DNA from 3 places in the Bacillus pacificus genome. Region 1 is predicted to be linked to each of the others. Evidence: riboswitches for the same ligand, from Rfam matches in the RefSeq annotation. Region 1 holds a riboswitch; each other region holds the start of a gene.
The links. Region 1 has a riboswitch for S-adenosylmethionine ahead of LMD38_RS26820 (bifunctional O-acetylhomoserine aminocarboxypropyltransferase/cysteine synthase). Riboswitches for the same ligand answer to the same signal wherever they lie in the genome.

Region 1 (4,406 bases):
CTACTTGGTGTATCAGTCGCTCTTGGTGATCTGTAATGATACGAACTACACCGCTACCAACTGTCCCAAGACCTAATAAGCCAACTTGAATTTCTTTCATAATACTGTCCACCCCTCAAAAATTGTGTTTAGATGAAATTATATGAGTAAAAAATCTGAAAAACAATGTTTTTAGAACATTCGGAAAAATATAAGTTAACCACTGCAGAGAAAACGTTGCCACGTGTTACACAATCTTTTTTTATAATACATAAGGGGTTTCTTGATACACGTAATAATTTAGCCAATTAGAGAATAATAGATTTCCATGGCTTCTCCACCTTACAAGCGGCTTCTCATTTGGATTATCATGCTTAAAATAATTTTTCGGCACATCAATATTTAACCCTTTGTCACGATCTCGCTCGTATTCTTGCTTTAACGTATCACAACTATATTCACTATGACCGAGCGCAAACACTTGTCTTCCTTCTTGCCCAATAACAAGATGAACGCCCGCTTCCTCAGAGTTGGCTAATAACGTTAACTCCTTCACTTCTCTAATGTCACTCTCTCGTACTTCCGTATGACGAGAATGCGGGGCAAAAAATAACTCATCAAACCCTTGTAACAATTTCACATGTTGCTCACGAACCTCATGTTCAAATACACCAAACATTTTTTCCTTAAGAGGATACTTTTGAACACCATAATGATGATACAAACCAGCCTGTGCCCCCCAGCAAATATGAAGCGTAGATGTTACATTCGTTTTTGAATACTCCATAATACGTTTAAGCTCTTCCCAATAATCTACCTCTTCAAAAGAAAGGGTTTCAACTGGTGCTCCTGTAATAATGAGTCCATCAAATTTCTCATTCTCAATATCACGGAATGTTTTATAGAAACTCGTTAAATGTTCCTGTGCGACATTACGGGACAGGTGTGATTCCATATGAAGTAAATGTACATCTAATTGCAACGGTGTATTGCCAATTAAACGAAGTAATTGCGCTTCTGTTTCTTGCTTTGTAGGCATTAAGTTTAATATAGCAATTTTCAATGCCCGGATATCTTGTGTTTCTGCTCGCTCTTTTGTCATTACAAAAATATTTTCCTCCTGCAACACTTTGCGAGCTGGCAAATCTTTATCAATTATGATCGGCATGTTGTTTGCCTCCGACTAGCGCTGCTTCTAAATCTGCAATAATATCCGAAACATCTTCTATACCAACTGATAGACGAATTAAATCTGATGTGACGCCAGCTAAGCGCTGATCTTCAGCACTTAATTGTCTATGTGTTGTACTTGCGGGATGTATAACGCAAGTTCGCGCATCAGCCACGTGCGTTACGAGAGTTGCTAGTTTTACATTTGCGATAAATTCTTTTGCTGCTTCTAATCCTCCCTTAATGCCGAATGTTAAAACACCACTAGCACCTTTTTTCAAATACTTTTGTGCTAACGAGTAATTTTCATTACTATTTAATCCCGGATAATTCACCCATTCAATACGTTCATGATCAGCAAGCCACTTAGCAACTGCAAGAGCATTTTCACTATGACGCTCCATTCGTAAATGCAATGTTTCTAAGCCGATATTGCTAACATACGCATTAAATGGGCTCATACAGTTTCCGTAGTCTCTTAATAATTGAACACGTGCCTTCACAATATAAGCTGCTGCACCAAAATTTTGAACGTAACTTACGCCGTGATAACTTGGATCCGGTTCAACTAGTTCAGGATATTTCCCGTTTGTCCAATCGAAGTTCCCTCCGTCAATAACAATGCCACCTAACGAACTTGCATGACCATCAATATATTTCGTCGTAGAATGAACGATAATATTTGCTCCATGTTCAAATGCTTGGCATAAATAAGGAGTTGCTAATGTATTATCCACGATAAAAGGTACTTCCAACTCTTTCGCTGCATCTGAAAGTTCTTTGAAATTTAAAACGTTCATCGCCGGATTTCCTAGCGATTCTGCATAAACGAGTTTCGTCTTATCATTAGCAAGGGCCACAATTTCATCAGCAGTTAAATTCGGATTAAAGAATGTAACATCGATACCAAGCTTACGCAAACTCACTCCAAATAAATTAAACGTCCCGCCATAAACTGTGGAAGAACAAAGCAAGTGGTCTCCGCTACTACAAATGTTTAAAACAGCAAGCATAATAGCAGCCTGCCCAGAAGCCGTTGCAACAGCTCCTACGCCACCCTCTAAATCTGCTAGCTTTTGCTCAAATGCAGCTAAAGTAGGATTTCCAATACGCGTATATATATATCCTTCTGCCTCTAAATTAAATAAGGCTGCTAAATCATCCGAAGTATCGTATTTATACGTTGTACTTTGATAAAGCGGTAAAACACGCGGTTCACCATTCTTTGGCGTATAGCCACCTTGCACGCAAATTGTTCCTTTCCCCCATGATTCTCCCATCTCTTATTCTCCTTTCTTTTATACAAAATAAAAAACTGCCCCTTTCCTGAAAACAAGAAAGGAGCAGTTTGAAAACACGCTCTAAAGGCTCTTTCTTATCTCTCAGGGTTTATTACCTGCAGGATTTGGCACAATTCCGTTATACGGCTGTTGCCAAGGTTTCATCGGGCCTGTCCCTCCACCTTTTCTTGATAAGACTATGCAATTACCGTTGATTTTATAGCAATAATTTCCTAATGTCAATCAGTTTTTCTGAATGTTCTAAATTAACTACAAGGAATTTAATGTACATAACAAAAGAAATATATTCTATATTCATTTGAAAAAGACCTTTTAAAACCTTCACTTAATTTACTATTACAAACGATTCGAGCAGGTGCTATCGGAAATGCATTTCTACTTCCAAAACATAATGAAACTACCAATAAAAAATAGGCAGTAGAGACGAAAGTTCCACTGCCTATTCTCATTACACATGTTGCTTCAATAACGCGTATAACTCTTCAAAATTTTGCACTTCATATGTTGGCACAATCTCGCTATTATTACATTTCTTTTCTGGATTAAACCAACAAGTATCAATTCCCGCTACATATCCACCTTTCATATCAGCGCTTAACGAATCCCCAATAATGAGCCCTTCTTCAGGAACAAAGTTAGGGATCCTTTCAAAAACATAATCAAAATACTCTTTCATCGGCTTTTGATAACCTGTATCTTCAGAAACGAAAATATCTTGAAACAAGGCATGTAACCCTGCATTACGTAATCGTTTATCTTGCGTCTTAGAAATACCGTTTGTCACTATATATAAATCGTACTCACTTTGAATTTGATTTATAAATTGTAAAGCACCTTCCATGAGCTGATTTCCTTCTTCTAAGTAACTGCGATAATTATTTTCGAATAATATCCCATCTACTTCTTCCCCGTATTCTTTAAACAAAATTGAAAATCGTGTATTTACAACTTCATCACGACTTATTTCACCTTCTTCAAAAGCAGTCCAAAGACTTTTATTAATTTTTTTATATTGCGCTTCAATTTCGCTAGTTAGAAACATCCCTTTCTCTTCAAAAAGCATACGTAATGCCGATTTTTCTGCCTTTTGAAAGTCTAACAATGTATCATCTACATCGAATAATAATGTTTTATATTTTTTCATAAGCCCTTCACACTCTCTTTTCTACAAAAACAAATTTACGTAAATCGTATCATTCTTTCTTGTAAAAATAATAGGAGATATCTCATACTAAACATGAGGTGAAAACATGAAAGTCAGCAGAAATAGCGAAGAAATCTCTCATTACATACAAACTTACAATTTCCATACTCTTTTTTCTTTTGATATCTTACCGTATGCTGAACTACATTCCTTTCAGAAAAGAGAAAAGATATGTAATGAAGGGGTCGATGTTCCTTATCTTTATTACTTAATTGCTGGGAAAGCAAAAATATATATGAGTCACAAAAACGGAAAGGTCTCTTTGATTAACTTTATTCAGGCACCTTCGTTCATTGGGGAATTAGGATTAATTGGCGTAGAATCTATTACGAAAACGGTGGAAGTAATTGAAGATTGTATATGCTTAGCGCTTCCTCTTAAGGATTGTCAGCATCTTTTGTTACAAGATGCTACCTTTCTACAGAAACTATGCAAATTTATCGGTGAGAAAACCATTACCCGAACAGAAAGTTATGCTAAAAATAATAGTTATCCGTTCGAAAATCGATTAGCGGCGTTTATTCTATTAACAGAACAAAATAACAGTTATATAGAAAAACATACCGAGGTTTCGGAATACTTAAATGTTAGCTACCGTCACCTTTTATATGTATTAAACCAATTTTGCCAACAAAATTACTTACGGAAAGATGGAAGAACCTATTACATACAAGATCGAATTCAGTTAGAAAAACTAGCTGACGAACTTAAAATATAAAAAAGTAGCATTAACGTTTATCTGTTAATGCTAC
Region 2 (4,406 bases), 1.9 Mb from region 1:
AAGGGCGAGAAAACATTTGATGCGAAGTTAGAGTGGAAAGATAATAAGATTAATTTTGTGTTTGAGAATTAAGTTGTTTCAACAAATAAAAAAATATGATAATTAAAATGTATCCTATAGAATAGACACTTAAAAAAGTCTATACTATAGGATATTTTTTTGAATAAGGAGTGCTATTTATTTTTATTTGAAATAAAATATACAATAAAAAAATCTTTATAATTGATAATTATTTATTGTAAAACAATAAATTTTGTATTAAAATCAATATCGTGATAAATCAGTGAGGTGCTTTTTATAGAAAGGTAACAACACTGTTTTTTATTAGAGGAGGTAAAACTATGAACGATCACAATTTGATTATTGAAAATATGGATAACCCTCATGAGTTGGAGAGAATGTATAGAAAAGACCCGAAAGCTTTTAGAAAGTCATTCTCACAAGCATGGGATGAAAAACCTGATTCTCAGGTTCTAGCTGCTTGGTATGAAAGATTACATTTCAAGGAGACGGCAAATAAAGAAAAAGTATCGCTGTTTCAAAAAGGTTTCTTATTCATGGGCATGCTAGCTATTTTAGCAGGGCTAAGCACGAAAATCATTTTCCACTTTGTTGAGCAGGAAGCAATTGCTCCAATTAACTTGGCTTTTGGTGTAATTCCCTTTATCGCTGCTTATTTTGTTTACAATAATACTCCGAAAAAAAGTATTATTTATTCCCTTGCAGCGTTGTTCCTAATTGCCGGGTTGTATCTCAATATGTTGCCATTAAATTATAAAGACAGCAGTATCCTTGCGTATTTACATCTTCCTATATTGCTATGGGTCTTATTGGGACTTGCGTTTACGGGAAATGAATATTCAAAAGGCAGTACAAGATTAGCGTATATTAAATTTAATTTAGAATATTGCCTTCTCTATGCGAGCATGGCAGTGAGTGGAATGATACTAGCAATATTCACCATGCGATTATTTAGCTTTGTTGACTTGGATATAGGAGAGTTCTATTTTAGTAATGTTGTTTTATTTGGAGCTGCCGCTCTCGCTGTAGTGGCTGCATACTTAGTATCATTGAATCTTAAACTTGCTAAAAATATTACGCCATACATATCTAAAATTTTTAGTCCGCTTGTCTTGATCACATTGTTTATTTATCTTATAACGGTAATTTGGGTCGGGAAAAATCCATTCTTGGATCGTAATTTTCTAATGGCCTTTAACGGAATACTCCTTGGTGTATTGGCTGTTACTATATTTTCTATCGTTGAGAGTGATTCAGACGAGAAAAAGAGCATTTCAGATTATATAAATTTCGCCTTAATTGTTCTGGCACTTATTATTGACACTGTAGCATTGTCAGCCATCGTATTCAGACTTTCTTCTTACGGTATTACACCTAATAGACTTGCTGTTTTAGGAGTAAACATACTGATTTGGGCAAATCTCATTTGGATTATGTTTTCCTATATGCGTTTCTTGCAAAACAAATCAGGACCGACAGCTATCCAAGATGCTGTTACGAAGTATTTGCCAATTTACGGACTTTGGGCAGCTTTCGTTATATTTACGTTTCCTTTAATTTTTAATTAGAAAGGAACTGTTAATGTAACGACAAATTTGTTAAAAGAGGATGATAGATGTCATCCTCTTTTAACTGCATCGAAAAATATATTGAAATCATTTTGATGTAATATATAAAAAATTCAGATAATGGAATAAAAACTTCTTATTAAGAGAGGTGGAGGGACTGGCCCTTCGAAGCCTCAGCAACCTAATGTTATATAAAGGTGCTAAATCCTGTAGGATCTAAAAGTCCTAAAAGATAAGAAGATGGTTATAAGTAAACCTTCTTCTTATTTTGAAGAAGGTTTTTTGTATTTTAAAGGATGGTGACGAAGAGAAGGAGAAGAAGAATATGTGAGTAGAGGGGAGAGTACAGTGAAAAGTGAAGTTAGTAATATACAAGAGAATAGCTCTAGTATATGGAGTAATAAAGTTTTTTCTTATTTTTTCTTAGCAAGTTGTATTTCTTTAATAGGTAATTCTATGGTTACACTTGTTTTACCGTTATGGGTAATGAATTTAACAAACTCGCCATCACTCGTTTCGGGGGTAAATATTGCAATTGCAACGGCGGCAATTTTATTTGCACCTGTAACAGGAACGTTAGCAGATCGAATGTCGAGAAGAAAGCTTATGATAATTGCGGATGTTATGAGATGTATCGTTATGATTTTAATTGCAGTTATAGCATTTTATAATAAAATGCTATACATTCCGTTACTAATTTTACTTATCATACGTTCAATTGGGAGTGCTTTATTTACTTCAGCTTCAAATGCAGCGTTAGTAACATATGTGGAAGAAAAGCATGTTCAACAGGCGATTACGCTGAGGCAAATATCAATACAAATCATATCGGTCGCCATTCCTTTAATGGCTAGCTTTTTAATTAGTATTTTTAATTTTCATGGAGTATTTTTATTAGATGCAATTACATTTGTTGTATCATTTTTAATTTTAATGAGAATCAAAATTCCACGTGAATTAAAAGTAGAGAAGAAGAAGCCTTTTTATGAAGATTTTAAAGAGGGATTTTCTGTTATTAATAGTAACAAATCGTTGAAGACATTACTAATGAGCGCTGCGGTCATTAATTTACTTGGAGCAGCATGTATACTTTCACTGCAAGTAATAGTTGTTAGAGAAATGAATCTTTCTACGCGATGGTATAGTATAGTTTTTGCGGCATCACCGATAGGGATTTTAATAGGAGCATTTATTACGAAAAAGATTCGTACATATAAAACGATTACGACTGCTTTTATATGTACTGCGATTATGGGAATTTTTAATGCGGCAATGGGTACGACGTTAAATCTGATATTATTTTCAGTTTATTATTTCCTGTCAGGAATTGCATTTGGAGTAAGTAATGTATATTTTGGAGTGTTGTATAGAAAGTTAATTCCAAATGAAGTGCAAGGAAGATTTTTCGGTTTCTTAAATTCGTTATTACTAGTATCAACTCCGATAGGAATTGCAATAACTGGATATTCCCTAGAGTCAATTTCCGCGTCTATTATATTTATTATTATTGGGATTATTACGTTTGTAGTTTCGGTTATTTCATTTGTATTGATACATAAGAAATAAGTGTTGTATGAAATTTTTCAAAAATAAAAAACGTCCTATTACGGGACGTTTTTTATTATGCGTATTGTCGTTTTTTCTTAATAAGTAACAACACCTGTGAAACACAAGCAAGTACTGGTAGCTCAATTAACGGTCCAATAACGAGTGCAAGTGCAATAAGAGGCTCATTTGGAAAAGCTGTTACAGCAATAGCAAGTGCAACAGGTGAGTTTCTTGCTAACGTTGTTAAGTTTAGACTTACTGTATCTTTATAAGATAAACGCATAACGCGCCCGATGAATTGTCCTAGTACAAAATTAATGATGAAGAACAATAGAACAGGAATGAGTAATAATAAAACGACATTCATATTTTGTAGTAAATATTTACCTTGTGATGCAAACATTGCTACGATTGCTAAACTTAAAAATACAATTTGGGCAGAGCTGAAAAACGGAATGAGTTTATTCTCGAGCGTTTCAGCTTTTTTCAGTTTATTCATAATGAATTTTGTAGCGTGTGCAAGTAAAAATGGTAAGACGATTACGATAACAATACTTTCTACTAAAACAGAAACCGCTACAGTCTTCATAACACCAGCGAATAAAAATAAATAAATGGGAAGGAGTAGTACTTGTAAAATTAAATTTACAGGTAAAATCGCAGTAGAAAGTGCTACATTTCCTTTCGCTATTTCAGTAAAGATTAAGTACCAGTCTGTACACGGAGTAACCATTAACATAATAAATCCAACCCAAAGTGCGGGATGATCTGAAAGAAATAGTGCACCTAATCCCCAAGCGAGTAAAGGTGTCCATAAAAAGTTAATAGTAAGACTTGTTCCCGCAAATTTTAAATTGTGAAATCCGTTTTTTATTTCTTTTAATGGGATGCTGAGGAATAATCCATATAGCATGAAAAATAAGAAGGGAACAATAAATTTGTCTGAATACATATGTATGAAATTAAATTGTCCGAGTACGATGCCGCATGTAACAGCAAAAAGAATAATAAAAGTTTGAATCTTTTCTATAGTGCTCATGAATAAATCCTTTCTAAAATATGAATTTTCCTCTCTAATTTTATTATACAAGTAATAAAGTCGTATTTGGTATTCAATTGTATTTTAGTAAATATTTTTAATTTGAGATTTATTTTTTTATTAAAAGTTACTTGACTAAAGTAAGTTACTATATTACAATCACTTACATAAGGTAATTAAATAACAAAAAGTTTTTTGTATCTTTACTTAAGGTATCTATTGGAACTTTT
Region 3 (4,406 bases), 630 kb from region 1:
AAACTATTCCGATAATTAGAATAATATATTTTATTGTTTCGCTTGTATGCTCAAATACATTAACGTTAAGCATTACAAGTCCCCAAAACATTTGAATCGCTCCGTAACTGAATAAAATTTTTCCTGTACGAGAAAAATTTTTCATAAGCTTCACCCTTTCCTGTATATGTAAATTATAGCATAGGAAACTAAAAACGAATGATTATAAAATGAATTTTCTGTAATTTTATAGGTGACGGTAAGTGATTTATGAGCTAAGTCACTATATAAGATATAGAAAGAAGCTTACGTAAAAAACGTAAGCTTCTTTTTTATGTAAGTGTGTGTAACCGTTAAGCCGCATTGGGTTTTGTCGGTGAGTACGCGAAACTTTACGGTTACACGACACTTATTCATATGAGTAAAGGGTGATTCCAACAGAAAGTTTGTACTTAAGCGATTGGGCCGCCTAAGTTAATAATGTCTTCAGATACGCTGTCGAACTTTTTGAAGTTAGCTTTGAATTCATTTGCAAGTTCGATTGCTTTTGCTTTGTAAGCAGCTTTATCAGCCCAAGTTTGTTCAGGCATTAACACTTCGTCAGGTACACCTGGTACGTGAAGTGGAACTTCAAGACCGAAGATGTCATGTTTAGCTGTTTCAGTTTTCGCAAGTTCACCGTTTAATGCTGCTTGAATCATTGCACGAGTGTAACCTAAGTTCATACGTTTACCAACGCCGTATTCGCCACCAGTCCAGCCAGTGTTTACTAAGAATACTTTCGCATCGTGTTTCTCGATTTTTTCACCAAGCATTTCAGCATAGCGAGATGCATCAAGTGGTAAGAATGGTGAACCGAAGCAAGTTGAGAATGTTGCTTGCGGAGATGTAACACCGCGCTCTGTTCCTGCTAGTTTACTAGTGTAACCACTTAAGAAGTGGTACATAGCTTGTTCTTTTGATAACTTACTGATTGGAGGCAATACGCCAGATGCATCAGCAGTTAAGAAGATAATTGTATTTGGGTGTCCTGCAACACTTGGCAGTACGATATTGTCGATCGCATGCATAGGGTATGCAGCACGAGTATTTTCTGTTAAAGTAGTATCGTTATAGTCTGCGATACGCGTTTGGTCATTAATGATAACGTTTTCTAAAACAGATCCAAATGTGATTGCATCGAAAATTTGTGGTTCTTTCTCGTGAGAAAGGTTTACACATTTCGCGTAGCAACCGCCTTCAATATTGAATACACCGTTATCAGACCAACCGTGCTCATCATCACCGATTAATTTACGGTTTGGATCAGCAGATAATGTTGTTTTACCTGTTCCAGATAAACCGAAGAATAGTGCTACATCGCCTTCTTCACCTACGTTTGCAGAGCAATGCATAGAAAGAATATCTTGTTCAGGTAATAAGAAGTTCATAATAGAGAAGATTGATTTTTTCATTTCTCCAGCGTATTCTGTACCACCAATTAGTACGATACGTTTTTCGAATGAAACCATAATAAATGCTTCAGAGTTTGTGCCGTCAACAGCTGGATCAGCCTTGAAATTCGGTGCAGAAACAATTGTGAACTCTGATTCATGAGTTGTTAATTCTTCTTCAGTTGGACGAATGAATAATTGATGTACAAATAGATTGTGCCATGCATATTCATTAATAACTTGAATTGGTAGGCGGTAATTGCGGTCAGCGCCTGCAAATCCTTTGAAGACGAATAACTCTTCTTTCTCTTTTAAGTATTCTAAAACTTTCGTATATAATTTATTAAAATGTTCTTCAGAAATCGGTTGGTTCACTGCTCCCCAAGCAATTTTGTCAGCAACCGATGCTTCTTTCACAATAAATTTATCTTTAGGAGAACGTCCTGTATATTTTCCAGTTGAAGCAGAAACGGCACCAGTCGAAGTTAATTTCCCTTCATTTCGCATTAATACTTTTTCCACTAATTGCGGAACACTTAGTTGAATCTGTGCATTGCTTCCGTTCAATAATTCGTGTAAACCAATTTGGACATTCACAGTACTCATATTTATATACCATCCTTTTCATTTAATGAAATATTTCTCGTAATCCCCAACAAGAGTATAACACAATTATATAAATAATGTATACTATTTATTTCTTTTTGTTTGTGTGAATGCATTATTTCCTTATTAATATTTCATTTCAGGCGCACTGAGAAAAACTTTCAGGAAAATGTGAATATTAATTGACAAATGAATATCATTTCTTTAGTATAGGTTGGGACGGATACTCTCTTATCCCGAGCTGGCGGAGGGACAGGCCCGATGAAGCCCAGCAACCTCACTTGTATTGGTAAACACAAGTGAATAGGTGCTAAAACCTGTGCGAGGCTACAGGTCTCGAACGATAAGAGCGAAGGGCAAAAAGCAGTATGCAAGTAGCAAATTAAACCTTTCCTCTCTATTATGTAGGAAAGGTTTTTCTGTATGCTTGTGTGGGAGAATAAATGTATGTCGCAATCTGTGGCAAATTAAGGATGAGTTCCGTACAATATATACAATTACTGTAGGGAGGTTTACCACATGACAAAAAAACGTCATCTGTTCACATCTGAGTCTGTAACTGAAGGACATCCAGATAAAATTTGTGACCAAATTTCTGATTCAATTTTAGATGCGATCTTATCAAAAGACGCAAATGCACGTGTAGCTTGTGAAACAACTGTAACAACTGGTTTAGTATTGGTAGCGGGGGAAATTACGACTTCTACTTACGTAGATATTCCAAAAATCGTTCGTGAAACAATTCAAGGCATTGGTTACACACGCGCAAAATACGGATTCGATGCAGAAACTTGTGCAGTTTTAACATCTATCGATGAGCAATCTGCTGACATCGCTATGGGTGTTGACCAAGCGCTAGAAGCACGCGAAGGTCAAATGACTGACGCTGAGATTGAGGCAATTGGTGCAGGAGACCAAGGTTTAATGTTTGGTTTCGCATGTAATGAAACACAAGAGTTAATGCCACTTCCAATCTCGCTTGCTCACAAATTAGCTCGCCGTTTAACTGAAGTACGTAAAGATGATACATTATCATACCTACGTCCGGATGGAAAAACGCAAGTTACAGTTGAGTATGATGAAAATGGTAAACCAGTACGTGTTGATACTATCGTAATTTCTACACAACATCACCCAGATGTTACATGGGAAGAAATCGATCGCGACTTAAAAGAGCACGTAATTAAAGCTGTAGTACCAGCAGAATTAATCGATGGAGAAACAAAATTCTTCATTAACCCAACTGGCCGCTTCGTAATTGGTGGACCACAAGGTGATGCTGGTTTAACAGGACGTAAAATCATCGTTGATACTTACGGTGGATACGCTCGCCACGGTGGCGGTGCATTCTCTGGTAAAGATGCAACAAAAGTTGACCGTTCTGCAGCATATGCAGCTCGTTATGTTGCGAAAAACATCGTAGCAGCTGGTCTTGCTGAAAAAGCAGAAGTACAACTTGCATACGCAATCGGTGTAGCACAACCAGTATCAATTTCAGTTGATACATTCGGCACTGGTAAAGTATCTGAAGACGTATTAGTAGAACTAGTTCGTAACAACTTCGATCTTCGCCCAGCTGGTATTATTAAAATGCTAGACTTACGTCGCCCAATTTACAAACAAACAGCAGCTTACGGCCACTTCGGACGTACTGATGTAGATTTATCATGGGAACGTACAGACAAAGCTGCAGCTTTAAAAGAGCAAGCTGGTCTATAATATATGAAAAAAAGCTTTGCGCGGTGAGTGCAAAGCTTTTTTTATTTATAATTACGTTGGAATAAAGCGAAGAGTTCAATGTCATGCCAAGTGCCGTTGCGGAATATAGCTTCTTTACAAGTTCCTTCATGTTGAAAACCGAGTGATTTATATAATTTAATTGCTCTATCGTTAAAAGAAAATACTCGTAAAGAAAGGCGATGTAAATTTAATTCTAAAAATGCATAATTCAATAATAAGGTGAAAGCTTCCTTCCCATAACCTTGCCCCCAGTAATCCTTTTTACCAATATCAATAATGCATTCAGCGTTTCGATTATACGAATCAATATGAATTAAAGAAGTAATGCCAATTGGAAGGTTCGTAGCTTTTTCTTCAATGATATAGCTCTTAGCGTTTGGAGAATGAATAAATTGCTGGCAAAGTTTTTCTGTATCTTGAAAGGAATATTTATCAAGGTTAAGTGTAGTTGAACTCATAACGTCTATATCATTATGCCATTTATAATACGTTAGAATATCATCTTCGGAAAACTTTCGTAACTGGATACGGTTTGATTCAAACAATATAAGCCCACCTTTTGTATTTACTAGTTTTTGTTCATTATTTCAATACACGAGCTACAATAAATGTGTCCTTCTAGTTCAATATATTTTCTTATATTAGTCA

Region 2: it holds a riboswitch for S-adenosylmethionine, as region 1 does, so the genes downstream of both, LMD38_RS17115 (MFS transporter) here and LMD38_RS26820 (bifunctional O-acetylhomoserine aminocarboxypropyltransferase/cysteine synthase) in region 1, are expected to answer to the same signal.
Region 3: it holds a riboswitch for S-adenosylmethionine, as region 1 does, so the genes downstream of both, metK (methionine adenosyltransferase) here and LMD38_RS26820 (bifunctional O-acetylhomoserine aminocarboxypropyltransferase/cysteine synthase) in region 1, are expected to answer to the same signal.

What each region holds. Positions count from the first base shown of each region.
Region 1 is NZ_CP086328.1:5,211,465-5,215,870, reverse strand. Features, by position in the region: gene LMD38_RS26830 (homoserine dehydrogenase) at 1-100, opposite strand, end outside; gene metA (homoserine O-acetyltransferase MetA) at 242-1,147, opposite strand; gene LMD38_RS26820 (bifunctional O-acetylhomoserine aminocarboxypropyltransferase/cysteine synthase) at 1,131-2,429, opposite strand; SAM riboswitch class I at 2,522-2,627, opposite strand; gene LMD38_RS26815 (YjjG family noncanonical pyrimidine nucleotidase) at 2,899-3,594, opposite strand; gene LMD38_RS26810 (transcriptional regulator YeiL) at 3,701-4,372, shown strand.
Region 2 is NZ_CP086328.1:3,278,072-3,282,477, reverse strand. Features, by position in the region: gene topB (DNA topoisomerase III) at 1-72, shown strand, start outside; gene LMD38_RS17120 (DUF4153 domain-containing protein) at 342-1,589, shown strand; SAM riboswitch class I at 1,723-1,828, shown strand; gene LMD38_RS17115 (MFS transporter) at 1,938-3,155, shown strand; gene LMD38_RS17110 (arsenic resistance protein) at 3,211-4,176, opposite strand.
Region 3 is NZ_CP086328.1:589,578-593,983, forward strand. Features, by position in the region: gene LMD38_RS03060 (hypothetical protein) at 1-145, opposite strand, end outside; gene pckA (phosphoenolpyruvate carboxykinase (ATP)) at 432-2,018, opposite strand; SAM riboswitch class I at 2,247-2,368, shown strand; gene metK (methionine adenosyltransferase) at 2,538-3,737, shown strand; gene LMD38_RS03075 (GNAT family N-acetyltransferase) at 3,779-4,303, opposite strand.